3 regions of the Proteus sp. fly-1089 genome follow, and region 2 is predicted to be linked to each of the others. Evidence: predicted binding sites of a transcription regulator. Region 2 holds the regulator's gene; each other region holds the start of a gene.
The links. Region 2 encodes CRP, which controls carbon source genes, mostly activating them, when cyclic AMP is high. Its sites were predicted from a motif close to ATGTGANNNNNNTCACAT; they were not measured.
Positions count from the first base shown of each region.

Region 1: the regulator CRP is predicted to act here: its motif matches at 3,685-3,702, upstream of deoC (deoxyribose-phosphate aldolase).
Region 3: the regulator CRP is predicted to act here: its motif matches at 8,458-8,475, upstream of glpT (glycerol-3-phosphate transporter).

Region 1 covers NZ_JBEETS010000006.1:15,019-26,374, reverse strand. Annotated here, with positions in the region: gene ABN080_RS13325 (patatin-like phospholipase family protein) at 1-997, shown strand, start outside; gene ABN080_RS13320 (TatD family hydrolase) at 1,000-1,782, shown strand; gene ABN080_RS13315 (NupC/NupG family nucleoside CNT transporter) at 2,112-3,413, shown strand; gene deoC (deoxyribose-phosphate aldolase) at 3,934-4,713, shown strand; gene deoA (thymidine phosphorylase) at 4,781-6,103, shown strand; gene deoB (phosphopentomutase) at 6,170-7,396, shown strand; gene deoD (purine-nucleoside phosphorylase) at 7,474-8,190, shown strand; gene ABN080_RS13290 (hypothetical protein) at 8,281-8,730, opposite strand; gene ABN080_RS13285 (pyridoxal phosphate-dependent decarboxylase family protein) at 9,422-11,158, shown strand; gene ABN080_RS13280 (DksA/TraR family C4-type zinc finger protein) at 11,255-11,356, opposite strand, start outside.
Region 2 covers NZ_JBEETS010000007.1:220,303-231,658, reverse strand. Annotated here, with positions in the region: gene ABN080_RS15370 (SIS domain-containing protein) at 1-353, opposite strand, end outside; gene ABN080_RS15365 (LysE family translocator) at 1,058-1,663, opposite strand; gene ABN080_RS15360 (hydrolase) at 1,763-2,743, shown strand; gene ABN080_RS15355 (YheU family protein) at 2,740-2,961, shown strand; gene ABN080_RS15350 (phosphoribulokinase) at 3,022-3,891, shown strand; gene ABN080_RS15345 (OsmC family protein) at 3,980-4,387, opposite strand; gene crp (cAMP-activated global transcriptional regulator CRP) at 4,701-5,333, shown strand; gene argD (bifunctional acetylornithine/succinyldiaminopimelate transaminase) at 5,430-6,644, opposite strand; gene ABN080_RS15330 (aminodeoxychorismate synthase component II) at 6,762-7,337, opposite strand; gene ppiA (peptidylprolyl isomerase A) at 7,712-8,281, opposite strand; gene yihA (ribosome biogenesis GTP-binding protein YihA/YsxC) at 8,552-9,184, shown strand; gene spfP (small protein SpfP) at 9,336-9,383, opposite strand; gene def (peptide deformylase) at 9,670-10,188, shown strand; gene ABN080_RS15310 (hypothetical protein) at 10,358-10,816, shown strand; gene polA (DNA polymerase I) at 10,869-11,356, opposite strand, start outside.
Region 3 covers NZ_JBEETS010000002.1:551,078-562,433, reverse strand. Annotated here, with positions in the region: gene frdA (fumarate reductase (quinol) flavoprotein subunit) at 1-778, opposite strand, end outside; gene epmA (elongation factor P--(R)-beta-lysine ligase) at 1,723-2,700, shown strand; gene ABN080_RS08995 (hypothetical protein) at 2,747-3,160, opposite strand; gene ABN080_RS08990 (LemA family protein) at 3,157-3,699, opposite strand; gene ABN080_RS08985 (hypothetical protein) at 3,708-4,781, opposite strand; gene ABN080_RS08980 (LemA family protein) at 4,818-5,375, opposite strand; gene glpQ (glycerophosphodiester phosphodiesterase) at 5,679-6,758, opposite strand; gene glpT (glycerol-3-phosphate transporter) at 6,893-8,245, opposite strand; gene glpA (anaerobic glycerol-3-phosphate dehydrogenase subunit A) at 8,626-10,284, shown strand; gene glpB (glycerol-3-phosphate dehydrogenase subunit GlpB) at 10,274-11,356, shown strand, end outside.

The DNA of each region.
Region 1 (11,356 bases), on a different contig from region 2:
TCTACCACAAGGTAAAGTCGCTTTAGTCTGTGAAGGTGGAGGTCAACGTGGGATCTTTACCGCAGGTGTTCTTGATGAATTTATGCGTTCACAATTCGATCCCTTCGATATTTTGCTTGGGGTGTCTGCGGGTGCACAAAATTTATCCGCTTTTGCCTGTGGTCAGCGTGGCTATGCGCGTAAAATTATTAATCGTTATACAACTAATAATCAATTTTTTAATCCCATCCGATTTGTTCGTGGTGGTAATTTATTAGATTTAGATTGGTATATAGAAACGACAGCAAAAGAAATGCCTCTTGATATGCCAACAGCATTACGGCGTTTTGACACTGGTCGTGAATTTTATATGGTAGCCAGTCGTTCTGATAATTTCCAAGCAAATTATTTTCAACCAGATGAGCCAACTTGGCTTGATATCATCAAAGCATCTAGTGCAATTCCTGCTTTTTATCGTAATGGTGTTTTATTCCATGATGTTGTCTATCATGACGGCGGGATAAGTGATGCTATTCCAGTCAGGGAAGCTTATCGGCGGGGGTGTCGTACTATTGTTGTTGTGCGCACGGTTCCTTCTGAATATCAATATACAACTGAGTGGGTCGATCGCATGGGTAAATGGTTCGAAAATAGCCGTTTGCAACGTTTTATGGCGATGGCTCAAGTTCATATTGAAACCTATACCGAAACACTTAAATTTATTCAATCGCCTCCAGAAGATGTTGTGGTTATCGAAATCTATCCTCCAACGACATTACAATCGAGTGCATTAGGTAGTCGTTTAAATGCATTAAATCATGATTATCATGTAGGTAGACGCTGTGGGCGCTATTTTTTAGCGACAATAGGTCAGCATTTTTCTAAGAAAAAATTCAAACAGCATGATAAAAAAATCTTTAGCTTATTTGAGCAAGAAGCAAAGGCAGACAAAGCGGAGGATGCTTCTATTATTCAACAAGGAACAAGAAGTGTGCACCCTGATGTAAGGCAGGTTTAATAATGAATAAATTTATTGATACTCACTGTCATTTTGATTTTCCTGTTTTTTATAATGATATTGCGAATAGCTTATCTTTAGCGAATCAAGCGCAAGTTAAAAAAATCATTATTCCTGCCGTTGCTCGTTGGAATTTTGATGTAGTGACTGAGTTATCAAATGAATATCCTCAATTACATAGCGCATTAGGATTACATCCTTTATATATTGAAGAGCATACTGAGCAACATCTTATTGAATTGGAAGAGAAATTAAAAATAGCTCCTCGTTGTGTTGCTGTTGGGGAAATTGGTCTGGATGACTATATGGATAACCCGCAACCAGAAAAGCAGGAACACTTTTTAATTGCACAACTTAAATTAGCAGCTAAGTTTGATTTACCCGTTATTTTACACTCACGTAAAACTCACGATAAGTTAAGCGCGCTGTTACGTCGTTATGATGTTCCTCGTAAAGGGGTGGTACACGGTTTTGCTGGAAGCCAACAACAAGCTGAAAATTTTATTCAGCAAGGCTATTTTATTGGTGTTGGTGGTACGATTACTTATGAACGAGCACAAAAGACACGTCGAGCAATTGCTTCATTGCCACTCGAATCGCTATTACTAGAAACAGATGCTCCTGATATGCCAGTGAGTGGTTTCCAAGGTGAGCCTAATCGACCTGAGCGTATTCAATATGTTTTTTCCCAACTCTGTGAGCTACGTCAAGAACCCTCTGAGGTAATTGCACAGCAACTCTATCTTAATAGCCTACAATTATTTCGGTTAAAAGATAATGCCTAGTTGTTGAATTGAATTCATCTCAATTTAATCTTATTTATATAAATAAGGTGTTTATTTAACTTTATTGTTTAAGATTGAATACAAGAATTGTTAATCATATGATGTTTTCCTTTTATTCAGCCTATTCAATAAATGCGTTTTTCTCTCTTTTTGTGTGATCCACTTCTCATTTGTGACCTTTTTGTTACTTTTTTCAGATCCTATTTGTGATGGATGTTGAGGGTTCTTTTCTTAGACTAGGTATAATTATCCGGCAAAAAGAGTCAATAAGCTCTGACTAGAGCGTTATTGATAATCCATTAAATTTTTATATGAACAGGGATCCTTCAATGCAACTCATTATGAGCTTGGTCGGAATGGTAACATTAATTTTGATAGCCATTCTGTTTTCCAGCAATCGACGTGCAATTAGACTACGTACAGTTGGTGGCGCATTCCTTATTCAGATTGGCTTAGGTGCATTTGTTCTTTATTCCGACGGTGGTCGTGAGGTACTTCTTGCGGTTTCTGATGGTGTTAAGAATGTAATTGATTACGGCAATAACGGGATGAGTTTCCTATTTGCAGGCCTAGTATCAGATAAAATGTTCGAGTTGTTTGGTGGTGGCGGTTTCGTATTCGCCCTGCGCGTACTGCCTGTTATCGTATTCTTCTCTTCACTCATTGCAGTGCTGTATTATCTTGGCATTATGCAAATAGTCATTAAAATTCTCGGTGGTGGTTTACAAAAAGTACTTGGCACATCACGAACAGAATCTATGTCTGCCACTGCAAATATTTTCGTTGGACAAACAGAAGCCCCACTGGTTGTTCGTCCTTATATTGCAAGAATGACAACCTCTGAACTCTTTGCTGTTATGTGTGGTGGTTTAGCCTCTGTTGCGGGTTCAGTACTTGCTGGATATGCCAGCATGGGTGTGCCGTTAGAGTATTTGATCACAGCATCCTTTATGGCGGCTCCGGGTGGTTTACTCTTTGCTAAATTGTTGATCCCTGAAACAGAAACGCCAGACGATCAAAAAGACGCGCTTGATAAAATGGCAGATGACGAAAAGCCTGCGAATATTATCGATGCCGCAGCCGCGGGCGCATCTTCTGGTCTACAGCTTGCCCTGAACGTAGGTGCCATGTTGCTTGCTTTTGTTGCCTTGATTGCATTAGTGAATGGTATTCTTGGTGGTATTGGTGGCTGGTTTGGCTATGAGAATTTCTCATTAGAACTCGTGCTAGGTTGGGTGTTTGCACCAATTGCCTTCCTGATTGGTGTACCTTGGAGTGAAGCAACCATTGCAGGCTCATTTATTGGACAAAAAATTGTTATCAATGAGTTCTATGCTTACTCTGAATTTAGTAAATACCTAAAAGAAGATGCATTAGTCGCAGGTTCTGGATTAGTGGTGTTATCTGCTCAAACGAAGGTTATTATCTCCTTTGCGTTATGTGGTTTTGCTAACCTCTCTTCTGTTGCCGTACTACTCGGTGGTTTAGGTGGAATGGCGCCAAACCGTCGTAAAGATGTGGCTCGTTTAGGAATGAAAGCCGTACTAGCTGGTACACTCTCTAACTTAATGAGTGCAACAATTGCTGGATTCTTCTTTGCATTAACGGCAATGGCAGTTGTTGCCGCTTAATTGATTTAATTGTAAAGAGCAGATGGGTATTTTACCTATCTGCTCTTTTATGTTTGTTTTCTGCTGTAATGTTAACTACTTTTATTGTGTGAGATATTTCGCAGATTGTATTGAATATGGTCAAAAATGTTGTCATTTAATGCGTATCACACTTTTTTTGCGTTATAAAGACGACTTAAAAACGGTATTCAAGTAACATTAAACCAGAAAATGACCTAACTGTGATATTTGTCACATTTTTATGTCATTGTTTGCAAGTTACATTTGATTAGTGTGACGCAAAGCACATCTAATTGTTCCTTAGCGTGTTCAAATAAGATGTGCTGAAACTTCATGGAATGGCGAAGGCTCAATGACGGGTCGCCGAAGTGAGCATAGCGCGGTGAGAGGGAGCTCAGCTGTCGTTGTAGCACTAGTTACAACAACATCTTCAAGGAACCAAGTCCGCTCGCCAACAAATTTAATCGCTAACCTTAAGCGTATGCCCAAAAGGGCTTAAGAAACATCGTTGGAGAGTTTTATGACAGATTTAACCGCTGCAGCGCGCCTTGCGCTGTCTTTGATGGATTTAACTACATTAAATGATGATGACACTGATGCAAAAGTGACTGCGTTATGTCATCAGGCTAAAAGCCCAGAAGGCAATACAGCCGCTATTTGTATCTACCCACGCTTTATTCCGTTAGCACGTAAAGTGTTACGTGAGCAGGGTACTCCAGAAGTCCGTATCGCAACCGTAACTAACTTCCCTCATGGTAATGATGATTTAGATATCGCATTAGCAGAAACCAATGCGGCATTAGCTTATGGCGCAGATGAGGTTGATGTAGTTTTCCCTTACCGTGCACTAATGGCAGGTAACGAGCAAATCGGTTTTGATATCGTTAAAGCATGTAAAGAAGCTTGCGCAGAAGCAGGTTCTTTATTGAAAGTCATCATCGAAACGGGTGAGTTGAAAGATCCGGCTCTTATCCGTAAAGCTTCTGAAATTTCAATCAAAGCGGGTGCTGACTTTATTAAAACTTCCACAGGTAAAGTACCTGTAAATGCAACACTGGAAAGCGCTGAGTTAATGATCCAAGTGATCCACGATATGGGTGTTGGCAAAGAAGTTGGTTTTAAACCTGCAGGTGGTGTTCGTACCGCTGAAGAAGCTGCTCAATATCTAGCATTAGCTAACCGCATTATGGGTGACAACTGGGTTGATGCCCGTCACTTCCGTTTTGGTGCATCAAGCTTGTTAGGTAATTTACTAGCCACTTTAGGTCATGGCGAGCAAAAATCGTCTAGTGGTTACTAATCCATTCGTGTAATACGCCCACGTTTTATTGTGGGCGTTATCAATGCTATAAAACCAGGAGGTTGCAGTGTTTCTTGCCCAAGAGATTATTCGTAAAAAACGTGATGGTCATCCTTTAACAGAGGAAGAAATTCGTTTTTTCATTAACGGCGTCAGAGATAATACTGTTTCTGAAGGTCAAATTGCTGCATTAGCAATGACTATTTATTTCCACGATATGACCATGCCTGAGCGTGTTGCTCTGACATTAGCCATGCGTGATTCCGGTACAGTATTGAACTGGAAAAGCCTAAATTTAAACGGTCCAATTGTTGATAAACATTCAACAGGTGGTGTGGGTGATGTCACTTCACTGATGTTAGGGCCAATGGTTGCCGCGTGTGGCGGTTATGTTCCTATGATTTCAGGTCGTGGATTAGGTCATACAGGTGGAACATTAGATAAACTCGAAGCTATCCCAGGTTTCGATATTTTCCCTGATGATGAGAAATTTCGCGATATTATTCGTAACGTGGGTGTTGCTATTATCGGACAGACTAACTCATTAGCACCTGCTGATAAACGCTTTTATGCTACCCGTGATATTACTGCTACAGTTGATTCAATCCCTCTTATCACAGCCTCTATTTTAGGTAAGAAATTAGCCGAAGGCTTAGATGCATTAGTGATGGACGTTAAAGTGGGATCGGGTGCCTTTATGCCAACTTATCAGAAATCTGAAGAGCTGGCTGAGTCTATTGTTCAAGTAGCAAACGGCGCAGGCTGTCAAACTACGGCGCTGTTAACGGATATGAATGAAGTTCTAGCTTCTAGCGCAGGTAATGCCGTCGAAGTTCGTGAAGCAGTTCAATTCTTAACAGGTGAATACCGTAACCCTCGTCTATTTGAAGTTACTATGGCGTTGTGTGTTGAAATGTTAGTATCAGGCCGTTTAGCGGATTCACGTCAACAAGCTCGTCAAAAACTGCAAGATGTGTTGGATAACGGTAAAGCGGCAGAAGTCTTTGGTCGTATGGTTGCAGCACAGAAAGGCCCATCTGATTTTGTTGAAAACTACAATAAATACCTGCCAACTGCGGTATTAAGTAAACCTGTATTTGCTGAGAAAACTGGGTTTATCACAGAAATGGATACGCGTGCATTAGGTATGTCTGTTGTGACATTAGGTGGTGGTCGTCGTAAAGCCACTGATGCAATTGATTATAGTGTGGGATTAAGCGACATCGTAGCGCTTGGTGCTGAAATCAACACAGACACTCCGTTAGCGATGATCCATGCTAACAGTGAAAAATCATGGCAAGAAGCTGCGGCTGAAGTCCGTAAAGCGATGGTAATTGGTGATAGTAAACGTGAAGCCTCACCAATGGTGTACCGTCAAATCAGCGAATAAGAACTCAATTACGATTTATAAGTGACATATCCGTGGTCTACGGAGAATGACACAGGAGAGAGAATTATGAAACGTGTACATATCATGGTATTAGATTCCTTCGGTATCGGTGCTGCCGGTGATGCAGAGAAATTCGGTGATCAAGGCTCAGATACTTTAGGGCATATCGCACAAGCGTTTGCTGACGGTAAAGCAGATAAAGAAGGTCGTAAAGGCCCACTTCATTTGCCAAATCTTTGCCGTTTAGGTTTAGGTAAAGCCGCTGAAGAATCAACAGGTAAATTCCCTATTGGTTTAGATAAAAACGCAGATATCATCGGTGCTTATGGCTACGCGAGTGAAATCTCTTCTGGTAAAGATACTCCGTCAGGCCACTGGGAAATTGCGGGTGTTCCTGTGCTTTTTGATTGGGGATACTTTAAAGAGCTGAAAAACTCATTTCCACAAGAACTGCTAGAAAACATCGTTAAACGTGCAAAATTACCGGGGTACTTAGGTAACTGTCACGCGTCTGGTACGGTTATTTTGGATGAACTTGGCGAAGAACACATGAAAACCGGCAAACCGATTTTCTATACTTCTGCTGACTCTGTATTCCAAATTGCATGTCATGAAGAAACTTACGGTTTAGACGAATTATATGAGCTGTGTGAAATTGCTCGTGATGAACTAAACAAAGGTGATTACAACATTGGTCGTGTTATTGCGCGTCCATTTATTGGTGATAAACCAGGTAATTTCGCCCGTACAGGTAACCGTCATGATTTAGCAGTAGAACCACCAGCACCAACTATGTTGAAAAAACTGGTTGATGAAAAACAAGGCCATGTTGTTTCTATCGGTAAAATTGCTGACATCTACGCAAACGTAGGTATCACTAAAAAAGTGAAAGCAACAGGTATTGATGCTCTGTTTGATGCAACACTTGAAGAAATGAAACTTGCTGGCGATAACACAATCGTCTTCACCAACTTTGTTGACTTCGACTCCTCTTATGGCCACCGTCGTGATGTTGTTGGTTATGGTGAAGCGCTGGAATTATTCGACCGTCGCTTACCTGAATTAATGGAGCTGGTAAAAGAAGATGACATTCTTATCTTAACAGCAGACCACGGTTGTGACCCAACTTGGCCAGGTTCTGATCATACTCGTGAGCACATTCCTGTTCTGGTTTATGGTCCTAAAGTTAAACCGGGTTCATTAGGTCATCGTGAAACCTTCGCTGACATCGGCCAAACTGTTGTGAAATACTTCGGTTTATCACCGGTCGATTATGGTAAAGCAATGTTTTAATTTAACTTCGGTAGGTATAGCAATATGCCTACCGAATGATATTTGAATAGTAAAAAGATCAATTAAAAGGAAGAATTATGGCTACCCCTCATATTAACGCAGAAATGGGCGATTTTGCTGATGTCGTTTTAATGCCGGGCGACCCGCTTCGTGCTAAATACATCGCTGAAACTTTTTTACAAGATGTCCGTCAAGTAAACAATGTTCGTGGTATGTTAGGTTTTACAGGTACGTATAAAGGCCGTAAAGTTTCTGTAATGGGCCACGGTATGGGTATTCCTTCCTGCTCAATTTACGCTAAAGAATTAATTACTGATTTTGGCGTAAAAGTGATTATTCGTGTAGGTTCATGTGGTGCCGTATTACCAGATGTTGAATTACGTGATGTTGTTATCGGTATGGGTGCATGTACAGACTCTAAAGTTAACCGTCTACGTTTCAAAGACCAAGATTTCGCAGCTATTGCAGATTACCAATTAGTTCAAAATGCTGTTGATGCAGCAAAAGCGAAAGACATTAAAGTTCGCGTAGGTAATATCTTCTCTGCTGATCTGTTCTATTCTCCAGATCCAGAAATGTTTGATGTAATGGAAAAATACGGCATTCTAGGTGTTGAAATGGAAGCCGCAGGTATTTACGGCGTTGCAGCTGAATACGGTGCAAAAGCGCTGACTATTTGTACTGTATCTGACCACATCAAAAAAGGTACACAGACTACAGCAGAAGAGCGTCAAACTACCTTTAATGAAATGATTGAAATTGCATTAGAATCTGTTCTGTTATTAGAAGACTAATCAATACATTTCGTTGCTTAAAAATAATAAAAACCCAATTTTAAAATTGGGTTTTTTTATGTCCATATGTTTGATTAATTAAATTAGAAACTAAGGAGCATAAATATAGGTTTCTAAATAAGGGTCCATTTTAATAGCGTAGTTTTTTAGATTATTCAGGCTAGGTGTTAACGGATCTTTGCACTCTTTTTTACTAATAATATTATTGTCTTTATAAACAATCACGCCATTAAAGTTCCATCCTCTACCTTCACCGTCATAAACAACGTAGCTGTAATTTCCATTCTTAAATCGAATATAAGTCGATGCTCCTGCAACAAACATCTGATGCCCATAAAAGACATTATTATTAGGTTGTTGAGGAACTGGTAGTGTTATCTCTGTTTTAGCAAGTGTGCCATAGCGATACACCGGAGGGGTTCCATGTTCGGCAAATACACTGACATACTTACCATTTTCAAGTTGGCAGGTAAATTCTTCAGCATAGACACTTGCGGATAATAATACGAATACAGCAACAACAGCGATAGGTGCTTTCATATTGTCTTCTCCGTTAATTACCTACTTTATTACTTTAAGTATCGGCAAAAAAAACAAAAAATGTAGAGTAAATATTCTGATTGTTTAGTGGGGTTACTATATTATTTTTAACTTATATTTTTGTTATTAGCAGAACTATTATCTGTGATTATTTTTTCTTTTATATTTTCATTAATGACTGCTTTCTATTTTAACCTTAACCCATATTTTGTACCTAATAATGGTTAAAATTAAAATAATTTGCTAATTATGAAAAATATCATAGTGTTTTCGTTTGATTTTGCTCATTGTAATTAAATTAAATGTAATTTTTGCTGTACCAATTGTGGAAATAACAGATTAATTCAATTAATTAAATTAAGAATTCAGTAATATCAGTTGGTTAGCATGTTATTATTATATTTTGATTATATTTCAAATAGTTAATAGTATTGCAGGTGATTATTTTTGTTTATAGCCTTATTTTCATTGTGATGTCAGTCACATAAGCATATAAATGAAATAATAATATCTGTAAATTTAACTTTCCGAAGATTTCTATTGTATTGATATTAAATAAAATATTTTGTTTTATGTGGTTGCTAACAGAACCTATGTGATCGCATGAAGCACTAACTAATTTAATTAGAAAATGTATAGTATTGCTATGCAATCAATTTAAATTTTTGTCGGTTTCTATTTGGAGAATATAGTGAAAAATCAAGATTTATTAGGTCTATCTTCTGCTAACATTCTGAATGCGGAATTTGAGAAGAAATACCACGACGTTATTGCTCACTTTTTCAGCCGAGATCCGAAGTATTGGCCGATATTTCAGGATAAAACAATCCAATCGATTACACAGTTTAGAAAAACAACAACTAATGATAATGACCAATTACAACGTTACTCAAATGGGCAACAGCTATTCGATCGTTTAATGGCGGATACGCAAATCCAACAAAATATTAATTACCCAGAAAACGATCCTAATGAATTACTGATGTTAGTTTCGACACTGTGTAAAAACTGGGAAAATCCATTGGCTGTTGAAAATGTTATTGCAATGCCAAGTGATCCGGGTGTTTATGGTTCAATCTTGGGGTTAATGGGCAACCCTAACATGGTGTATTGTGAATATTCAGGTGTCGCTGATGCGTTAGAAAAAGTGACGATTAAAAAAGTCGCTAAATTGGTTGGTTACGATCCTGAAGTTGCATCTGGTGTGTTCACTCAAGGTGGCACCATGTGTAATTTATATGGTTATCTATTTGGTTTACGCAAATCTATGCCTAATTCTAAACACTTAGGTATGGCAGCAGATCAAGATTATCGCATCATTAACTCTCAAGGTGGTCACTACTCAAACATGACTAACCTTGCGCTGTTAGGTGTTGATGTTGATAACAAAACCATCCGTATTAAAGTGTCTGAAGATAACACCATTAATTTAGAGCACTTAGAGCGTGAATTGAGAGCGTGTTTTACTGTTAAATGCAAAGTACCAACTATCATGTTAACCACAGGAACAACAGACACCTTCGGTGTGGATGATGTGAAAGGTGTTTGTGAGTTACGTGACCGTTTATGTGAAGAGTTCGAGATCCCTGTTAAGCCTCACGTACACGTTGATGCCGCTGTTGGTTGGCCGATTATCTTCTTCTTAGAATATGATTTTAACAGTAACCCGCTGGCAATTAATGATGTCACCTTAGAAGGTTTACGTCAGAACGTAGAGAAATTTAAACATCTGAAATATGCCGACTCTATTACTATCGACTTCCATAAATGGGGCTATGTGCCTTATACCTCAAGTTTAGTATTAGTGAAAAATGGCAATGACTTCGTGGCACTGGAAAACGATCCTGAAAACTTCACCTATTTTGAGCACGAATTAGAAGGGCAGACTCACTTACAATCCACTATTGAATGTACACGTAGTGGTGTGGGTATCTTTGGTGCTTATTCTGCAATGCACTATATGGGGATTGAAGGTTACCAAACCATCATTGCTCACTGTTTGCAAAACGCGAACTACATGCGCCATCAGTTGTTAGAGATGGGTAATGCAAAAGTTATCGTTCCTCAAAACCAAGGTCCAAGTGTTGGTTTTAAACTGTATGATCCAAACTTAGTGAAAGATCCTAATGTTGCCTTTGATTTAGAGTTAACGTGCTCTACAGATAAAGAAGCATATGACTTTATGGTTCATAACACACAATGGCATAGAAAACTTTTCTTACAACGTGGTAGAGAAGGATTATTTACTAACTGGGTAGATTCTATTGCCTGCTCGAAATATGCGAAAAATAACCGTTACGTTTACCTTCCAGGTGAAAAAGCGGTATTTATGAATCCAAATACGGAACGTACACATATTGATAATTTTATGAAAATATTAACCGAAATGAGTCAAAATATGAGCTCAAAAAAGGTTGCGAAAATCTAATTAAATCATTGTCTGATTAAATAAAATAAACTGTACTTTAATCGAGAAAATTCATATTAAGGTACAGTTTTTATTTTATATGATAATAATTACAGATTATCTGAGTTGGCTATCTTTGCTACCACGGCGATTATATCCACTAAAGGCATTATTTTTTTTATCAATTGCCTCTTGGCAGTTTAAACAATAACGCACACC
Region 2 (11,356 bases):
CGAGTTGTATCACTAATAGAATTATTTTTTTCTTGCGCCAGTTTTTGTGCAATAACAACTAAACTATCATCAGAACCTATTTGATTATGTAATATGTTAGTATTTTGCCCTGTACCTGCATTTTTCCGGCCTAGCTCTTCACTTATTGCAAGTTTCAAAGATGGAAAACCTTTGAATCCTATTTTTTGACTAAACTTAACAATAGCAGACTGACTAACACCCGTAATTACAGCTAATTGCTGTGATGAAAGTGTCACCATTTTTTCAGGATTATCTAAAATATAATCTGCTATTTTACGCTGATTTGTAGCCATACCTGGCTTGATCCAAGCAATTTTTGTTAATGTTGGCATAATGACAATATCCACTTCGAGTACTATATCGTTATATATGGGATCATTCTTGATAAAGAGTTTGAAACCTAAAGCTATTTAGGTTTTCAGATAAAAATAAATAAAAAAAAGAACATAAACAATGAATTATAAAAAGTAATATTATTATTAAAATACTTACTTTTATAATAGGTTTATAATTATCTTTTTTATCTGCTTTTCTTCATTAACCACGATATTCTATAATACTTAATTTGTTTTTTTTCCAATTTTTAATAATAATTTATTCTTTTTGGTCAATAAGAGAATATAAATTCAATCTATATATATATTCAATAATATTGCGTTTTTAAACGCTTTTATTAAGTTATAACAATAAAAAAACACACTAAAAACATATATACAATAAAATTTTCTTTAATTACAACCAGTAAAGAGGAATAAATAATTCCTATTCGCGAGAATTATTTTTCACTTTAAAGTATAAATTTAGATAAATGAAAATGTTAAATAATCACGTTTATATAAAATGAGGTAGTTTTATTCCCACCTTATATAAAAGAGCACTTTAACATAAATACCCGTGATAACAGGCGATCATAGATCTCTCTTTCACTAGATTTATACTCTTTTTTTGATGGGTGTTGAGAACAATCATGTCAACCAAACTTAAAAAAGCATTATTTAAATCAAAATAATTAAGTTACTCATTGATTTATAGCTATTTATTCAATCCAAATCAAAGGAACACAGAGCGCTGTTAATAATCCCATTGAAATATTAAAAATAAACCAAGACCTTCTGCTTTGTAAAAATAAGCTGATTAAGGTTCCCCCTAAAATCCAAACAATGCCTGCAACAAAATTCACTATCACCATCACAATGCTCATCGCGATAATTGAGCTAAAATAGGCATCACCAGATAAACTAAAGCTCCCAACTGCCCCTAATCCCATCATCCACGCTTTAGGATTGAGAAATTGTAATAATCCACCTTGAAACCAACTTACTGCTTGTGGCGTTTTTGCAGGGATATCTAAACGTTGATAAGATGATGTCGCTGTTTTCCAAGCAAGCCAAAGTAAGTATGCACTCCCGATTATCTTTAATCCTATATGCAATGCAGGATAAATAATCAGTAATGCAGCCACACCAAATGCCGAGCTAAGTAAAACACATTGCATTCCCAGCATAATACCCGCCATAAGCTTTAATGAGCCTTTAAAACCGACATTAGCGCCTGATGAAGTAAGTAATAAGTTGTTGGGTCCAGGTGTGATAGCAGCAATAAACAAGAAAATAGTTAAAGAAAAAATAAGGCTAATTGTCATAGCGAGCGCTCAAAGATGTGACAGATGTTTTATTTTCACCGAAAATAGCAGTATGTTATTTAGCAAACAAGTGTTAATTCATTTTGATAGACGGAAAATATGTCTCAATACTTTAATCCAATGCGTTGGGCTAAAAATCCACATTTACAAACGCTTTTACCACGAATAGTGCGTAGAACACCACTATTAACGCCTTACTGGCAACGACTAAACCTTCCTGATAATGATTTTGTCGATTTGGCATGGAGTGAAGATCCTAAAATGGCTCTCGATAAGCCAAGGCTAGTTATCTTTCATGGTTTAGAAGGAAGCTTTAGCAGTCCTTATGTTCATGGCATGTTATCAGCAGCAAAAGAGAGAGGCTGGCTAAGTGTTGTGATGCATTTTAGAGGATGCAGTGGCGAACCCAATAGACAAAAACGCATCTATCACTCAGGTGAAACCGAAGATGCTCGCTACTTTTTAAATTGGCTAAAAAAGGAATTTGGTGAACAGCCAACAGCGGCTGTTGGCTACTCTCTTGGAGGTAACATGCTCGCTTATTACCTTGCTGAGAGTGGTGAAAATGCCGTTGTAGATGCAGCTGTTATTGTATCAGCACCATTAATGTTAGAGCCTTGTTCAGCTAAAATTGAGCATGGTTTTTCCCGTTTTTACCAATGGTATCTATTAAAAGGACTAAAAAATAACGCAACACGCAAGCTGATCCGCTATCCTGAATCATTGCCAATTAGTTTGTTGACAATAAAATCCATCAAAAAGCTACGCCAATTTGACGATCTGATTACCTCTAAAATTCATGGGTTCAAAGATGCCCTTGATTACTATCGTCAATGCAGTGCTTTGCCTTTATTAAATAAAATAAAGAAAACAACACTGATTATTCACGCTAAAGATGATCCTTTTATGTCTGCGGATGTTATTCCTGATATCACAACACTACCGAATAATATTGAATATCAACTTACTGAATTTGGCGGGCATGTGGGTTTTGTTAGTGGCAAGCTTTCTAAACCCGTGATGTGGCTTGAAAATCGGATACCTGACTGGTTGTCCGCTTATTTGGAGAAAACCAAATGATAATACCTTGGAACGAACTTTCCACTGAGACACTAGACAATCTTATTGAAAGTTTCGTTTTACGAGAAGGCACTGATTATGGTATCCAAGAGAAGACGCTAGAACAAAAAGTCGCCGACGTAAAAAAACAACTTAAATCCGGTGAAGCCGTGTTAGTTTGGTCAGAACTTCATGAAAGCGTCAATATTATGCCTGCATCGCAGTTTCGCTCTGATTGATCACCCAGAGCGCAATATCGCCACCAATAAGGGCTAACCTTATTTGCAAAAGGATAATCTATGTCAGTCAAACATCCTATCATCGCGGTTACTGGTTCAAGTGGAGCAGGAACGACTACCACGAGCCAAGCTTTTCGTAAGATATTCCAACAACTTAATGCACATTCTGCTTTAATTGATGGAGATAGTTTTCATCGCTATACTCGCCCTGAAATGGATATGGCGATAAGGAAAGCCAAAGAACAAGGGCGACATATTAGCTATTTTGGCCCTGAAGCAAATGATTTTAGCCTACTGAGTTCCACATTCAGCCACTATAGCGAAACAGGACAGGGCCAATCACGTAAATATTTACACTCTTATGATGAAGCGACGCCCTACAATCAATTACCAGGAACTTTTACACCATGGGAATCATTACCCAATAATACCGATGTACTCTTTTATGAAGGATTACACGGAGGTGTTGTCACTGATGAACATGATGTCGCACAGCATGTTGATTTATTAGTGGGTGTTGTCCCTATCGTTAACCTTGAGTGGATACAAAAACTTATCCGAGACACAACTGAACGGGGTCATTCACAAGAAGCCGTAAGAGATTCAGTGGTGCGCTCAATGGATGATTATATTAACTATATCATTCCGCAATTTTCGCGTACTCACATCAACTTTCAACGAGTCCCTACCGTCGATACATCAAACCCATTCTCAGCTAAAGCTATCCCAACTCTTGATGAAAGTTTTATTGTTATTCGCTTTAGAGGCTTAACTGATATTGATTTTCCTTATTTGCTGGCAATGTTGCATGGCTCATTTATGTCAACAATAAATACGATTGTGGTGCCTGGTGGAAAATTAGGATTAGCGATGGAATTAATTATGGCGCCATTAGTCAAAAAATTATTAAATGGCGAAAAGATCAGTTAACAAAAATAAACTCTATTTTTATAAAAATAATATCCCCTTATTTAAGGGATATTATTTCCTGATTAAAATTTATTTTAAAATATCAAATTTACTCAGTATCTTTTATTTCAAATGAATGTGTAATATTAGCTGCTTTTCCTAACATTAAAGAGACGGAACAATATTTTTCTGCAGATAATTGAACAGCTCGCTCAACAATTTTATCTGTGAGTTCTTTACCTGAAACAATAAAATGTAAATTGATATCAGTAAATAAACGAGGGGCTTCTTCGCGACGCTCTGATGTTAATTTTACTTCACAATCAGTGACTTGATGTCGCCCTTTGCGTAAAATACTAACGACATCAATCGCACTGCATCCCCCCGCAGCAATTAAGACCATTTCCATTGGGCTTGGTGCTTTATCGCCAGAGTTCCCATCCATCATTATTTGATGACCTGATGAAGACTCACCAACAAAAGATAAATCTTCAACCCACTTAACTCGTGCTTCCATTTATTTTCCCTCTAAACATGACAGAAACTAAAAGAGTACATTCTCATAATTCAACTAGCAATTAGCAAATAGGTTTATTATGCTGACTGCGTAAAACGAGACTTAATGCACTAATTGTGTTAAAAACAATATCTGCTTGATGATAGTGGTTAAGATCAATGCATTATTTTCTCATTTATTATAATCTACTCCATATTAACTTACCGTGTTCTCAGGAAGTTAATAGGTCAAGATAGGATTTTTAAGCACGCTGTCTCAAAAGGGAGTCCATCCGTTTTGAAAGGCTGCATTTAACGTACAGAGGATAACGCGAATGGTTCTCGGCAAGCCGCAAACAGACCCGACTCTTGAATGGTTTTTGTCACACTGCCATATTCACAAATATCCATCCAAGAGCACGCTGATCCACCAAGGTGAGAAAGCGGAAACACTTTATTATATTGTTAAAGGTTCCGTGGCTGTTCTTATTAAAGATGAAGAAGGGAAAGAAATGATCCTCTCCTACCTGAATCAGGGGGATTTCATCGGTGAACTTGGATTATTTGAAGAAGATCAAGAACGTAGTGCATGGGTTAGAGCAAAAACAGCCTGTGAAGTAGCAGAAATTTCCTATAAAAAATTCCGCCAATTAATTCAGGTTAACCCTGATATTCTGATGCGCCTGTCAGCTCAAATGGCGAACAGATTACAAACCACATCAGAAAAAGTAGGTAACCTTGCTTTCCTTGATGTAACAGGTCGTATTGCACAAACCTTACTAAACTTAGCAAAACAACCCGATGCTATGACGCATCCTGATGGCATGCAAATTAAAATTACACGTCAGGAAATCGGTCAAATCGTTGGTTGTTCACGCGAAACTGTAGGCCGTATTCTGAAAATGTTGGAAGATCAAAACCTGATCTCTGCACACGGTAAAACAATCGTCGTTTACGGGACTCGCTAAGTTTCCCCGCCCGAACAAACAATAGCCCGATACAAAGGGCTATTGATAAAAAGATCTGTATAAACCCCATTCTTGTGATGGGGTTTATAATAAGGACTATTCTTTTACAAACTCCGCAATAGCCGCTTTTAATGCTACCATTCCTTCTTGTAGCTCTTCTTGGGTAATAATTAATGATGGCGTAAAACGCATAACATCAGCGCCTGCATTTAACATCATTAAACCATGCTTTGCAGCTAATCCTAATAGTATTTTGGCTTTACCTTCATATTGTGGTGCGAGTTGTGCACCGATCAATAATCCTTGTCCACGGATTTGCGAAAAGACGTTGTAGGTTTGGTTTATTGCCGTGAGCTCATCTACAATCCATTGATAACGCTTTTCTACACCCTCAAGTACCTCAGGCGTATTAATTAAATCAAATGCGACATTGCCCACTGCACAAGCGAGTGGATTACCTCCATAAGTTGTACCATGAGTCCCTACACCCATTGCAGAAGCTATCTCATGTGTTGTTAACATCGCACTGAGAGGGAAACCACTTCCTAGTGCTTTTGCGGTTGTAATAATGTCTGGTATCACATCATAGTTCATATAAGCGAAAAGCTTACCTGTACGCCCCATACCTGTTTGTACTTCATCAAGAACAAGTAGTGCTTGATGCTTATCGCACAGCTCACGTAGCCCTCTCATAAACTCAGGTGTTGCCGCCGTTACGCCACCTTCACCTTGAACTGGTTCTAGTACAACGGCACAAGTGTGATCATCCATTACCGCTTTAACCGCATCTAAGTCATTAAAAGGAACGTGCACGATATCTGCAGGCTTAGGACCAAAACCATCTGCATATTTAGGCTGCCCACCGACAGATACTGTAAACAGAGTTCTGCCATGAAATGCATGATGAAAAGCAATAATTTTAGTTTTATAAGGACTATGGCGAGTGATGGCATAATGACGAGCCAATTTAAATGCGGCTTCATTCGCTTCTGCACCTGAATTAGCAAAAAAGACACGTTCCGCAAATGTGTTATCTATTAATTTTTGCGCTAAACGTAATGCAGGTTCATTAGTAAATATATTGCTAACATGCCAAAGCTGCTCACTTTGTTCTTTCAAGGCTTGATTAAGGCCAGGATGAGCATGCCCCAGTGCTAAAACAGCAATACCACCAGCAAAATCAATATACGATTTTCCCTGCTGATCCCAAACACGGCTACCCATTCCTTTGACAGGAATAAACTCTGCGGGTGAATAAATTGGCAACATTACTTGATCGTAAGTTGCCCGGTTGATACTTTGCTTTGTCATTACCCCACCTGATCGTTATTCATATTCAATATGAAAATATAATCACTAAATATGAATAAAAAATCAAATGTGGTTTTGTATAAAAAGGTGTTATTTCGCTATTTAAATACTATCCTATTAATATTTAAGAAAATTATTTAATAACTCATGCCCTTGTTCACTTAAAATACTTTCTGGGTGAAATTGAACCCCTTCAATTGGAAGTGTACGATGGCGAATTCCCATAATTTCATCAACATTTCCATCATGTTGGCTCCATGCCGTTACTTCAAAAGGCACTGGTAGCGTCGTAGCATCTATCACTAAAGAGTGATAGCGCGTTACACTTAAAGGGCGATTAAGTCCTTTAAAAACACCTTGTTGGTTATGATGTATCAATGAATTTTTACCATGCATAACTTCTCGTGCTCTGATAACAGATGCACCAAAAGCTTGTCCTATTGCTTGATGTCCAAGACAAACGCCAAGAATAGGGATTTCACCGGCAAACCGCTGTATAGCCTCAAGAGAGATCCCTGCTTCATCAGGAGTACAAGGTCCTGGCGAGATAACAAGATGTGCTGGCATCATCTTTTCTATCTCTTTAAGGTCAATCTCATCGTTACGCTTAACAACAACCTCAGCACCCAATTCACAGAAATACTGATAGAGGTTGTAGGTAAACGAGTCGTAATTATCAATAAGTAACAGCATATTAGCCTATCCGACTGATTTTCTTATCATTATCTATTTTATTACTATTTTAAAGCGAGTGTATATTTGCCAAAATAGCTCGTTGTTTAACCGACTTGGGTACAACAAAGCCGATTATCATAGCACAGGTATAAAATATGAATAGTAAGCAAGAAAATCTGCTGATTTATTGCGCAATAACAATAATGACGGTAATTGATGATGAATACAGTGATTAATAGTGTAATGAATACTTATTGCAGGAGATCACACGAAAAAACAGACGATAAAAAATATTTTTTTCGTACTAAAAATCCCGGAATGAATACTTCCATTCCGGTTTATATGCATTTTATCTTATTAGAATACGTAAATATCCTATCCTAATAATGCGTTTATTCTTTTACGACTTCAGCAGATAAAATAGTAACCGTTTTTACTGGCACATTTTGGTAAGGACCGATATTGCGGGTTTGTGCTTGTGAAATTTTATCAACCACATCCATACCCTTTACAACTTTACCAAATACGGCATAACCAAAATCACGTTGCCCGTGATCTAAAAAGGCATTATCAGCCACATTAATAAAGAATTGGCTGGTTGCACTATCTTTATCCGACGTACGTGCCATAGCAATAGAGCCTTTTACATTACGTAACCCATTATCTGCTTCATTTTTAATAGGTGCTCTGGTTTGCTTTTGTTGCAAATCAGCGGTGAAACCACCGCCTTGAACCATAAAACCGGGGATAACACGATGAAAAATTGTGCCGTTATAGTATCCATCTTCGACATACTGAATAAAATTTTTCGTTGTTATTGGGGCTTTTTTATTATCCAGTGATATTTCAATATTGCCTTCAGAGGTGACTAATTTAACGAAGGTTTCTCCCGTTGCCATTGCAAAAGTCGCTGTTGTTAAAGTGCAAGCGGTAACGAAGGTGACAAGAAAACGTTTTAACATGCAGGGATCCTTTACTTTAATAGTCTACAACTTACTTAATATGCAGGGATTCTAATTCGCTGAGGTAAATAGTGCCAATCATTTACCTTTATTTACGCTTAATAAGTCTAATTACGTCATAACAGAGTAAATTTTAATTTTTAAGCTCTGTTATAAGTCATTAAATTGCGCCAAAATAGAGCAAATAGATATTTTAGATATTCTTTCTCACGCAGAATTGAAATGAGTATGCATGAGAAGCCGCATTATTTCAGAGAGGTTTATACCATAATGGCCCAATTTAATTACCAAAAAGCACATTTCATCATCAGTGCGCCTGATATCCGCCATTTACCACCAGATACAGGGATTGAAATTGCCTTTGCGGGTCGCTCTAATGCCGGTAAATCCAGTGCTTTAAATGCATTAACCCAACAAAATGGGTTAGCAAGAACCAGTAAAACCCCAGGTCGTACTCAATTAATCAATCTGTTCCAAATTGAAGAGGGTTTACGCTTAGTCGATTTACCTGGCTACGGTTATGCTCAAGTTCCTGAAGAAATGAAGCGCAAATGGCAACGTTCTTTAGGCGAGTACTTACAAAAAAGAGAGTGCTTAAAAGGTGTGGTTATTTTAATGGATATTCGTCATCCACTAAAAGACCTCGATATGCAAATGATTGACTGGGCTGTTGAGTCTGAACTTCCTACACTCGTCTTACTGACTAAAGCCGATAAACTGGCATCTGGTGCCCGTAAACAACAATTGATGAGTGTACGTGATGCACTAGCAAGTAAAGTCGGTGATATTCGTATCGAATATTTTTCATCATTGAAAAAAATTGGTATTGATAAGCTACGTAACACACTTAATGAATGGTACTCAGGCAAAGAAGAAGCGCCTGTAAATGACAATAACGTTTAATCTCTTCTTTTTCCTATCCAGAAACTGACTATTCTTTTATTGATTAGGGGAAAATTACCTTTCCCCTTTCACTTCTAGCATAAACCACTTCAGCAAATTTTAGGCAAAAAAATGCCCCAGTCGAAATAAAGTCGACTGGGGCAGCTAATATTCAGCTAAATCCGATTACGTGAAGTAAAAGGTCTGAAAGATAGAACATCTTACCTCTGTACCCTACGAGAGATAATGTACTCTATTTTATTGGTTAATAAAAGCCCTTTTGTAATTTTTTTTCACATGCAGACACGATTCAGCTACGTCTTTATGTATTCAAACCATAAATAAATGTAGTTTAATTACATAATTATGAGACTTTAATCACCTAGATGAATATGATTAAAATTAGAACAAATCACACAAAAGGTGCGGTTTCTCCTTAATGATTTTGTGATACGCTTACCGCGAGACCGTAGTAAATATGTAATTAGCGATAAAATGAGGTATCCATGGCTGTATTAACGCTGCTGCGTTTTCCCGATGAGCGTCTGCGCAGAGTTGCAGTACCAGTGGAAAAAGTAGATAACGAAATACGCACATTAATCGATGACATGATTGAAACCATGTACGCAGAACGAGGTATTGGCTTAGCGGCACCTCAGGTTAATGTATCTAAACGCATTGTTGTTATTGATGTTTCTGAAAACCGAGATCAACCGATTGCCCTAATCAATCCTGAAATTATCAGCACTGAAGATGAAGTGATGGATATGATGGATGGGTGTCTATCTATTCCTGATTCTTTTGCCCCAACAGAGCGTTACCGCTTCTTAAAGGTGAAAGCATTAGATAGAAATGGTGATGAAATTGAACTTGAAGCCTCCGATTTGTTTGCAGGCTGTATTCAACATGAGTTAGACCATCTTGATGGCAAACTCTTTATTGACCATTTGTCTCCGTTAAAACGCCAACGTATTGAGAAAAAACAGAAGAAATTAAGCAAGCTGATCGATTCACAAGTTGCTTAATTATTCACTTATCTCTTTTTCACATTTTGATAAGTTTTGACATAAAAAAGCTCGGCAATTAACCGAGCTTTTCTTTTTCCTACCTTAATACAGATAAATTCTCGCTGTTTTTCTTGCCATCACTTATACAATAAATATAAATCTTATTAGCACATCAATTGAGGTAAAAATGGAAAATAGTCAATTTATGGATTTATGTGAACAACTCAAAGCAGCTGGTGCAACAAACCCAAAATCATGGGCAAATAGTGAATTACAAGAAAATATTCCACAGTTTGCACGCTTCCTTGTGTTAAAAGGACTCACCGATATCTATCGTGATGTTGAGGAAAATATCAGTGAAATGGATATTTACTCTGATGAGGCCACCGAGATATATCAAAAACTAGCGTCCCAATTTGATAAACAAGAACTTAAAGAATTACTCCATGCCTATGGTAAATCAATTATTGGTAAGGTAATTGATATGCTTGATGAAGGCTATCTTTATAGTGTTAATGGCAACGTAGGTTGGTCTTTGATGGAACTTGATGACACAGGCACAACAACAGGCAGGCTAATCCAAGGTTTGCACGAAGATTTTATTGAATTTGAAGAATCAGAGCTTACTCCTGACACTAAAGCTTAAACAAGAAAAGGCACAATTCTGTGCCCTTTCTATTAAAGAATAATATTAAAAATTAATGTGCTTCATCCCAGTTATTACCCACACCCACTTCGACTTTTAATGGAATAGCTAATTCCATACTACCTTCCATCAATTTGTGGATCATGGTGTTTGCTTTCTCTAAATAAGATCCTCGCACTTCAAACACTAATTCATCGTGTACTTGCATGATCATATGCACATCATCAGGGCATTCATTACAAATCCAATGATCTACGGCAATCATTGCTTTTTTGATGATATCAGCAGCAGTACCTTGCATTGGTGCATTAATAGCCTCACGTTCTGAAGCTTTACGACGAATTGCATTCTTTGAATTAATTTCAGGTAAATAGAGGCGACGACCATCCAACGTTTCAACATAGCCTTGCTCAGAAGCTTGTTTACGAGTGCGCTCCATATAATCCAATACGCCAGGATAGCGCTCAAAATAGAGATCCATATAACGTTGAGCTTCTCTTCTCTCAACACCAATTTGTTGAGATAAGCCAAATGCGCTCA
Region 3 (11,356 bases), on a different contig from region 2:
CATCTTTATTGACCAGAATACCACCTTCACCACGACAACCTTCAGTCATCAGAATACCTGAGCCTGGTAAGCCGGTTGGGTGATATTGAACAAATTCCATATCACGCAGTGGAACGCCATGGCGTAAAGCGATACCCATACCATCACCCGTAACAATACCACCATTGGTATTGTAACGATAAACACGTCCAGCACCACCCGTTGCCATAATGACAGCATTTGCACGAATTTGAACTTTCGTACCTTCCATCATATTGATAGCAACAAGACCACGAGCGTGACCTTCATCAACAAGGATATCGAGAACAAAGTGTTCGTCAAAACGTTGAATCTGTGGATATTTTAAGGATGTTTGGAACAGGGTATGTAGCATATGGAAGCCGGTTTTATCGGCTGCGAACCAGGTCCGTTCGATCTTCATCCCACCAAAACGTCGGACGTTGACTGACCCGTCTTCTTTACGGCTCCAAGGACAGCCCCAGAGTTCTAGTTGAGTCATCTCTGTTGGACAATGCTCAACGAAGTAATCTACGACATCCTGTTCACACAACCAGTCACCGCCTGAAACGGTATCATTGAAGTGGAAATCATAGGAGTCGTGAGCCTGAGTCACTGCTGCTGATCCACCTTCTGCTGCCACGGTGTGGCTACGCATTGGGTAAACTTTTGAGATCAGAGCAATTTTCAGTTGAGGATTCGCTTCCGCGGCAGCTATTGCTGCTCGTAAGCCTGCGCCCCCGGCTCCGATTATCGCTATATCGGCATTAAAGGTTTGCACTGCGCTTCTCCATTGTTCAAGTGAAAATTGGAATAATTGTCTAGAATTCAATTCACTGACATTATTAATTTGTAATGCTATTTTTTTAAGCTATCCGTAACGAAATTGTTTCACTGCCTTGTGACTGCGCTTGATAACATCTTTATTATCATTGACTGTAATTTTAGTATAACGAAATGTAGGGCACCGAAATTTGATATGAATGATGGTTTTCCCGTATTTCGCAAAAAAAGTGTGATCCACGCCAAGAATTCTGGGTTTTGATAATAAGAGCCCAGAGAAACTTGAAGATAAAATAGAATATATTTTTTTAAATTGAAAATTATAAATAGTAATGAATAATCCGTTTTTAAAGTATAGATAACTTTAATTAAAAATGACAAGGTTTTTTTGTTATTTGTTGATTTTAAAGAGTAAATGTTTTTACCTTTCATTTGGATAATTAAAATTAATAAAAAGTCATTCTGAAAATTAAAATAAATTTTTTACTATTTATCTAAAACAAATCGGTTTGTCTTGTTAATTGTTAATAAAATATTAATAATATTTCTAAAGGTTTTTAATGCTCGTCAAAATACGCAAATTTAAATAGAAAGTTAACGTTGAAGTTAAAATGAGATTGGCTATTAAAATATAAGCATTGTGTTAGATTATTGTTATTCTCAATTGAGAAAAAGAATTATTACAATTTACTTTTATTATAAAATAATAGCTAAAGAGTTGCCTCTGGTGCATTGGATTGATGTTTATTTCGACGATAAAAAGTACCTTAAAGTAGATGTTTTGTAGAATTACATTTATTTGTCTTATGTTTTTTTACTTAAAAAACCATAAAGACAATGAATAAACATAAAATGAAACGCCTCTTTATTAGGGAGAAATTTGTCTGTTGAGGAGGATGCGAGTAAACTGCACGCTTTGTTTTCTGTTGGAGTTTTTTGTTCATGAGTGATATCGCGGATTGGCAGCCAAGCGCCTCAATCGCCAACTTACTGAAAAAGGCGAAAATAGTCAGTAATATTAGGCGTTTTTTCGCTGATCGTGGTGTGTTAGAAGTTGAAACACCTATGATGAGTCAGGCTACCGTTACCGATGTTCATCTTTTCCCATTTGAAACTCAATTTGTCGGGCCAGGTGCTTCACAAGGGCTAAAACTTTATTTGATGACAAGCCCTGAATATCACATGAAGCGTTTATTAGCGGCAAACAGTGGGCCTATTTATCAAATGGGGCGTTGCTTCCGTAATGAGGAAGCCGGTAGATATCATAATCCGGAATTTACGATGCTAGAATGGTATCGTCCTTGTTTTGATATGTACCGGTTGATGAATGAAGTCGATGATTTATTGCAAGAAGTGTTAGATTGTGAAGCGTCAGAATCACTCTCTTATCAACAAGCATTCTTGCGCTATCTTGATATCGATCCTTTATCAGTTGATAAAGAAAAATTACGAGAAGTGGCAGCAAAACTAGATTTATCAAATATTGCAGATACTGAGGAAGATAAAGATACACTGCTTCAGTTGTTATTTGTCTCTGGAGTTGAGCCACATATCGGTTTAGAAAAACCAACCTTTATCTATCATTTCCCTGCGTCACAAGCGTCATTGGCTGAGATTAGTTCAGAAGATCACCGTGTTGCAGAGCGCTTTGAAGTCTATTTTAAAGGTGTGGAGTTAGCAAATGGATTCCGTGAGCTAACGGATGCGCAAGAACAACGCCATCGCTTTGAACGTGATAATCGCCAGCGAGTGGCAATGGGATTACCTGAGCAACCTATTGATGAGCGCTTTTTAGCTGCCCTTGAAGCAGGATTACCAGAGTGTTCTGGTGTTGCTTTGGGTGTTGATCGTCTCATTATGTTGGCGCTTGGTGTCGATCGTCTTAGTGATGTGATTGCATTCCCTGTTTACAGAGCATAAGCTCACCTATCGATGAAGATTAAAAAAGAGAGCCAAGGCTCTCTTTTTATTTTTTAGATTTTCGGCTTTGTCTTCGTTTTTCTTCTGCTTCAAGTGCCTTTTCTTGAAACTTTGCAAACTTATCTCCTGTTACGTCTTTCATATAGCGATAATTAATAAACCAAAACGTAATGCACGAAAATAAAATAACCCACCAAATTAAAAGTAGTTTTAATGAAGAATTAACGCCTAGCATTAAATTAAAGCTAATTAAGACCATTAAGCTGACGAAGATTGAGCTAAATAGTCCACCAGCAATTTGTGACATATATTTTTTTAAAGGAGTGATACTTATTAATGGCAAAATAATGGCCATAGAAAACAGCACGCCAAATGTGGCAAACATAATAATCGAAATAGGTTCATCAAAGCTTAGAAACCAATCCGTTATGCCAAAAAAAGAAAAAGGAATTTCTATCATGATATTACCTCCCTACTAGGGTAAAAAAGAGGGATATCTTTAAATTTAAAAATAAATGTAAATAACACATTAGGGAAAATATGTATTTCAGTATTATAGAGAGTCACGGATTGATTGAAGAATTCTCGTCTGTCAGCTATGCATTCTTCTAGTTCTTTCGCTTGTATTTGTAATAGGTGTAAGTTTTTTCCACTGATAAGCTCAGGGTAATTTTCAGCAATGATGAGTGATTTTTTTATTTGAGGTAATAACTGATTAGCTAAATCAACTTTTTGGTCTAATACATCTGCGCGTAAATAGTGATCTCTATTTTCAGCTAATTTTTCAAATAAGGCCTTCTCATGCTCCATCGCTTTTTGTGTAATCACTATCAGCATGGGGATCAAATCAGCTTGTTTTTTTAATAAAACATCAATATTTGCAAAGGCTTTATAACAATTATTCTTTAACATCACCATGTTGTTATAAATCATCACTAATTGGCGTATTAAGAAATAAACCAAAGTGAGAATAAAAATGATGAAAATAAGCCATTCCATATAATTAATTACCAAGGAAGAGAAGTATTATTAAAATAAAGCGTTAGTATGCCGTTTTGATAATCCATTGGTATCACTAGAATGGAAAGGATAACAAAAAGAGCAATGATAACGATAGTGGTCGCGTTGCGACGAAAAGGGCGCGCTTTGTTCCAACTAACAACATAATCTTGTGGCGATAAACCCAGTAGGTAATGAGGTGCTTTACGTGTGATAACCACTTCGCCATTGATAGACTCTGCATGACCAATTAATAAATACGTTGTGTTTGCTCCTAAGATGTACTCTTTAAAACGTTTATTATTATATTCAAGATCCTGATGAGGCTTGATACCAAGGTGAACAAAAGGAGTATCTTCTGCGAGCACTTGGATTGATCCCGTATCATCGCTCATCGTGAAATTATGGATCTTCTTTTCACAGAGTGTTTGGTGATAGCTTTTTTTGCCTTCTTTGTCTGTGGATATATCATATTCATAATAGAAGTAGCCATAACACTCTTTTTGGCCTAATCGACTACTTAAGATTTTCCCTGCGGTTATCTTACCTTCAATTTCAACAAGCCCAATGGCCAAAGAGCGGATCTTTGATGTTGCTAGAATTTTTTGAAAGCGTAAAAAACGTTTTTCAGGTGTTCTTTTGACGATTTGGTAAACGAACATTAAAACGAAACTTAAAAAGAATAATCTTTGGTCAATAAACAAGCTGAAGCTTAAACTCAACAATAAAAGGCTAATAAATACAGTGTTTATCAGTGCCGAAAATTTAGAGTTTCCTTCATTTTGCAATTGATGATAATTCTTTATCGCTTTTTCACCGATATTAGCAATATGGGTTGAAATGCCATAGGCAAATAGCAAAATAACAGAGAACGCAATACCAGAAATAAGATTAACAACGGAGTCTTCGCCACTAGGATATAAGTTGGCTTCTCGCGAAAAAAACAGGTATTTCCCGGCAGCAAAAGCGATCCCTAAAAAAGGAATAATACTCAAACTGTTCTTCTTTTTTTGAGTACGTTTGCTGCGTAAAAAATAGATTAATACGCCTACAGCACAGCCGATAAAAAAATAAATTAACACTGTAACCTATCCTTAATGCGGTTATTTAAATTGCTGTCATTTAAAATGAATACCATCAAATTTCATTTCTTCTTTTGGTATTTCTAGCAATTGCATACGTTCAAAGCGGAAAAGGCCAGCAATTAAGCTATCAGGAAACATCTCTATTGCGGTGTTGTAGTTGGTAGTTGCATCATTAAAGCCTTCACGGCGTTGAGCAATTTTATTTTCTACATCACTAACACCCGTTTGAAGTAATGCTAATTGTTCACCTGAAATTAACGTAGGATAATTTTCAGCAAGGGCAATCATGCCACGCAATGCGGTATTCATCTCATTTGATGCGCTGATTTTTTCATTAATATTTTGTGCTTTAAAGTAGCGTTGTCTTGCGTCGCTTAATGCAATAAATACACTTTTTTCGTGCTCCATGGCTTTTTCAGCTACAGCCATTAATTGAGGAATTTGGTCTGCTCGTTGTTTTAAAATAACGTCAATATTCGCAAATTGATTACTGACTTGGTTACGCGTCGCAATAAGACGATTATAAATTGAAATACCCCAACTAATAAAAAGAACGATAAGAACGAGTAAAATAATGGCCATTATTGTCATTGTGATCCCTTCTTTTAATCAATATTTAAGAAATGATAATAGCTAACTCAAAAAGTTATTTTGGTTTTTTAATTAAATTATTAGAGTAACTTAAAGAAAGATGAAGAAATATACAATCAGAAAGGGCGCAAATAGCCTACTCTTTCAAAAGAAAGAGTAAAATACTTGTCATACTTCAAGTTGCAGCGTTGTTGACGCCGTTTACTCGCGCTAGTCACATACTCATGTATGCTCCTAGCGTTTCGTTCACTTGTCGCCTAGCTGCACCTTGAATTATTTAGGACGCAAATAAAATACGATGAATTATTTGGCTTGTTTTTGTAAGAACTTAACCCCTAAATCAGGGAAGTCTGTAAAGACACCTTCAGCGCCTGCTTGGTTATAAATAATGTCGTAAAGCTGGTCACCATCTTTTGCGTATTTAGGAAGTTTATCAATACGAACAGTAAATGGATGAATGGTCAGTTTATTAGCATGGGCATCAGCAGACATACCGGTTAAGGTGATTTTTTCTGGCGTTGAGTTTTCTTCCACTAACATATGGTAATCAGGACCAATTCCATCAGCATAAGTGGCAATCTCTTTCATTGCACCCGGCTTAAACATCCATTCATAGCTGTAGTTTGTCCATGTGCCGTCGGGCTGTTTCTCATAAGTCTCATTCCAGTCGGTATAAGCAATTAACTGAACAAGTTTTAAGTCCATGCCCATTTTTGGCATCAATTCTGTTTTGATGCGTTTTAGGTCGTTAGCATCGAATGATTGCAGATAAACATTATCGGTTTTTTTCGTATAACCGTACTGTTTAAGCACTTCCAGTACTTTAGTGGTAATGTCTTTACCTTCTTGTTCATGGAACCAAGGGGCTTTAATTTCAGGGTAAATACCAATGTCTTGACCCGTAGATTTATTTAAACCTTGAATAAATTCAATTTCTTCTTGGAAGGTATGCACACGAAAATCAGATTTCCCCATCGGGAAACGATTTGGATAACTTTGGACTTTTTTACCGTCAACGATATCGAAGCCTTCGGTAAATTTCAGTCCTTTGATCTCTTCAAGCGTAAAGTCGATAGCATAGTAGCGACCGTCTTTTCTTGCTCTATCAGGGTAACGCTCAGCCACATCTGTTACACGATCAAGATAGTGGTCATGTAAGACAACCAATTCATTATCTTTGGTCATCACCAAGTCTTGTTCTAGATAATCTGCACCTTGCGCATACGCTAATGCTTTAGCAGGAAGCGTATGTTCAGGCAAGTAACCACTTGCACCACGGTGAGCGATAACGACTTTATCACTTGCCGCTTGTGCGATTGCACTTAAAGATAGAGTTAAAAGAACGCCTGCAACTAACGGTTTTAGTCTAAAAGATGTACTCATAAAGCTGCTCCATTTTAATTCTACGTACAATAATGTTATGTACAGTTGGCAATAAAAAAGCCACATCAAATAACGGATGTGGCTTGGTTTTTAGAGATGAGATTTAATCAATTTCATAAATAATCAGTTAGCGATTATTCGTACTTCTGAAGCATTTCACGTTTGTGTTTGGTTTCAGTAACCATCACGATAAGTAATAACACAACAGACAGTGCACTACCGCCGATCATGACCATAAAGCCGCCATCCCAGCCGAAGTAGTCAACGGTGTAACCTACGATAGCACTCGCTGCAACAGAACCACCTAAGTAACCGAATAGTCCAGTAAAGCCTGCTGCTGTACCTGCTGCTTTTTTCGGTGCGAGCTCAAGGGCATGTAGACCAATCAACATAACAGGGCCGTAGATTAAGAAACCGATGATTAACATACACGCCATATCAACATTCGGGTTACCCGCTGGGTTCATCCAGAATACGATAGTTGCGATAGTTACTAAGGTCATGAAGAATACACCTGTCGCACCACGGTTACCTTTAAACACTTTATCCGACATCCAACCACACAGCAGTGTGCCCGGAATACCTGCGTATTCGTATAAGAAGTAAGCCCATGATGATTTATCCATTGCAAAGTGTTTTACTTCACGCAGATAAGTCGGTGACCAGTCCAGCACGCCGTAGCGCAGCAAGTAAACGAACACGTTCGCAATCGCAATCATCCACAGAAGTTTGTTAGGGAACACATACTTCATAAAGATTTCTTTTGCAGTCAGTTCTTGTTCGTCAGTTTCTTTATAATCAGGTGGATAGTCGTTTTTGTACTCTTCAATTGAAGGTAAACCACATGATTGAGGGGTATCGCGCATTAATGCGAATGCAATCATAGCAACTAAGATCGCGGCAAATGCTGGCATATATAACGCTGCTTTCCAGTCGTTAAACCACGCCATACCTAATAAGAACAGTAATGGAGGTAAGCCACCGCCAACGTTATGTGCACAGTTCCAAATCGAAACGATACCGCCACGTTCTTTCTGTGACCACCAGTGCACCATGGTACGTCCACAAGGAGGCCAACCCATACCTTGGAACCAACCACAAAGGAACAACAGAACGAACATTATCATAATGCTCGAAGTTGCCCATGGTACAAAGCCCATAAATAGCATCACTAGAGACGCTAAAATAAGACCTGCTGGTAAGAAATAACGAGGGTTAGCACGGTCAGAGAATGAGCCCATGATAAACTTAGAGAAACCGTAAGCAATCGAGATCCCTGATAAAGCAAAACCTAGGTCACCTTTAGAAAACCCTTCTTCTACGAGGTAAGGCATTGCTAACGCAAAGTTTTTTCTTACTAAATAATAAGCAGCATAACCGAAGAAAATCCCCATAAAGATCTGCCAACGTAGGCGACGATAGACAGGATCTATCTGCTCTTTTGGCAAACGCGCTTTATGTGGCGCAGGTCTAAACAGACTTAACATATTAGCCTCCGATGGCTTTTATTTTAATATGTTGATATTAAATAATGACAAAACGAACAGTGAAATTATCAAAAAATTTTCTTTAACGAACTTAATAGTAAACTTATACAATCAAATTTACTGTGAGGTATTACTCAGTTGTCGAATAATTTTTCAAGATGTGCAATTTTGAGTGATATGTTAACTTTATCAAATACTTTTTGTTAAATAATTTGTGATTAGTATCACATATGTGGTTTTAATTTTTCACTCGTGAGCGTTTCTCTTTCGTTTTTGCTCATTATCAAACATTAACCACACTTTTTGTGTATCTTATACACTATAATTAACGCTAAAGAATAATTAAGCGTTTGCTGAATGTAATGTGAGAGGGCATCTCTATGATGAGCGGTTCACCAGTGACAGAAACAGATGTCATTATTATTGGCGGAGGAGCAACCGGTGCAGGCATGGCAAGAGACTGTGCACGCCGTGGATTACGTTGCGTTCTGCTAGAAAGACACGATATTGCAACCGGTGCAACCGGTCGAAATCATGGGTTGTTACACAGTGGTGCGCGTTATGCAGTAACCGATCCTGAGTCAGCGCGTGAGTGTATTGAAGAGAATATGATCTTAAAACGGGTCGCTCGTCATTGTGTAGAAAAGACGGATGGCCTTTTTATTACCCTACCTGAAGATTCTTTAGAGTTTCAACAGACTTTTATTCAATCTTGCCAAGCAGCAGGTATTGATGCTCAAGCGATTTCACCCGAAGAAGCTATTCGCTTAGAGCCTTCTGTTAACCCGAATTTAATCGGTGCAGTTAAAGTACCTGATGGCACAGTCGATCCTTTTCGTTTAACCGCGGCAAATATGTTAGATGCTCGCGAACATGGCGCACAAGTCCTGACTTATCATGAAGTCGTTGGCCTTATTCGTGAAGGTGACCGTGTTAAAGGTGTCAAAGTTTACGATCATCAAACGAAAAGAATGTATGAAATTCGCGCACAAATTGTGGCGAATGCTGGCGGTATTTGGGGACAAAAAATTGCTGAATACGGTGAATTAAAAGTTCGAATGTTCCCAGCAAAAGGTGCATTACTGATTTTAGGTCATCGCATTAACAATATGGTGATCAATCGTTGTCGTAAACCTGCAGATGCCGATATTTTAGTACCTGGCGATACGATTTCATTAATTGGTACAACTTCAACACGTGTACCTTACGATGAAATTGACAATATGTATGTCACTCCTGAAGAAGTCGATATTCTTATTCGTGAAGGTTCAATGTTAGCGCCAAAACTGGCTCAAACTCGAATTCTACGTGCTTATGCTGGTGTACGCCCTTTAGTGGCAAGTGATGATGATCCATCAGGCCGTAATGTTAGCCGTGGTATTGTTTTACTCGACCATGCGCAACGTGATGGATTAGAGGGCTTTATTACCATTACGGGCGGTAAATTAATGACTTACCGTTTAATGGCCGAATGGGCGACAGATAAAATATGTGAGAAATTAAATGTCTCTGCGAAATGTACCACTGCAGAAGAGGCATTACCTGGCTCTCGCCAATCTGCGGAGCAAGCATTACGTAGCGTTGTTTCATTACCTGCACCAATTCGTGGTTCAGCGGTTTATCGCCATGGTGATTTAGCGAATAAATTACTGAGCAATGAACGTATTGATAAAAGCTTAGTATGCGAATGTGAAGCGGTAACAGCGGCCGAAGTTCGCTATGCGGTTAACTCTTTAACAGTTAATAACTTACTTGATTTGCGTCGTCGTACTCGTGTGGGTATGGGAACTTGCCAAGGTGAACTTTGTGCTTGTCGTGCTGCTGGATTATTAAACCGTTTACAAGTTACTACTCCTCACGAATCAGAGCAGCAACTTGCTCATTTCTTGAATGAGCGTTGGAAAGGTATTCGACCAATTGCTTGGGGCAATGCATTACGTGAAAGTGAGTTTACCAGTTGGGTTTATCAAGGTTTATGTGGTTTAGATGCAGATATGATTGAAAAAACAGCTTCAGCGGAGGCAGATAATGAAATTTGACGTCATCATTATAGGTAGCGGACTGGCAGGGTTAACTGCGGGTATTCGTCTTGCCGAAGCCGGTAAGTCTTGTGCAATCATTAGTAATGGTCAAAGTGCGTTGCATTTTTCATCAGGTTCACTGGATTTATTAACTCATCTTCCTGATGGAACAGCGGTGACTCAGCCTAAAAAAGCTCTGGCAACGTTAGCAGAGTTAGCGCCAAAACACCCTTATAGCCGTATTGGTGAAATTCAAGTTTCAACTTTAATTGAACAAGCTCAGGCATTGTTGGCAAGTACAAGTGGTCTTGAGTATCAAGGTAGTGGTGATGAAAACCATTATCGTATTACGCCAGTAGGGCGCTCTCGTATGAGTTGGATGAGTCCAAAGCGAGTTCCTATTCATGGTATTGATAAAGCATTACCATGGAAAAAGTTGGCCGTGGTAGGAATTGAAGGTTTCTTAGATTTTCAACCTCAATTTGCAAGCAATACGCTTAATGAGCAAGGTGTTGAAGCAATTCCTTATCATATCCACTTACCGTTATTAGATAGATTGCGTGATAATCCAAGTGAATTTAGAGCAGTTAATATTGCGCGTTATTTAGATAAACCTGAAAACACACAAGCGTTAGCTGACGAACTGAAAAAACATGTTGATGACAGTGCTGAGGCGATTATTTTACCTGCATGTATTGGGCTTGATGCTGAAGAGCCTGTGACATTACTGCAACAGTTAGTAGGTAAACCGATTTGTCTATTACCAACATTGCCACCTTCTCTATTAGGAATTCGTCTACATCAAGCATTAAAACTGCGTTTTCAAAAAGCGGGCGGTTTAATTATGCCAGGTGATCGCGCAGAGGAAGTTGACTTAGTGGGTAACACTGTTACAGGCGTTCACACTAGAAATCACACTGATATTCCTATTCGTAGTGAGCATGTGGTATTAGCAACGGGTAGTTTTTTCAATAATGGCTTAATTGCCGAGTTCGATCGTGTTTATGAGCCTTTAATGGAGCTGGATTTGTTAGAGGCATTACCTCGTAATGAGTGGACGCAAGAGAATGTCTTTGCGAAACAGCCCTAT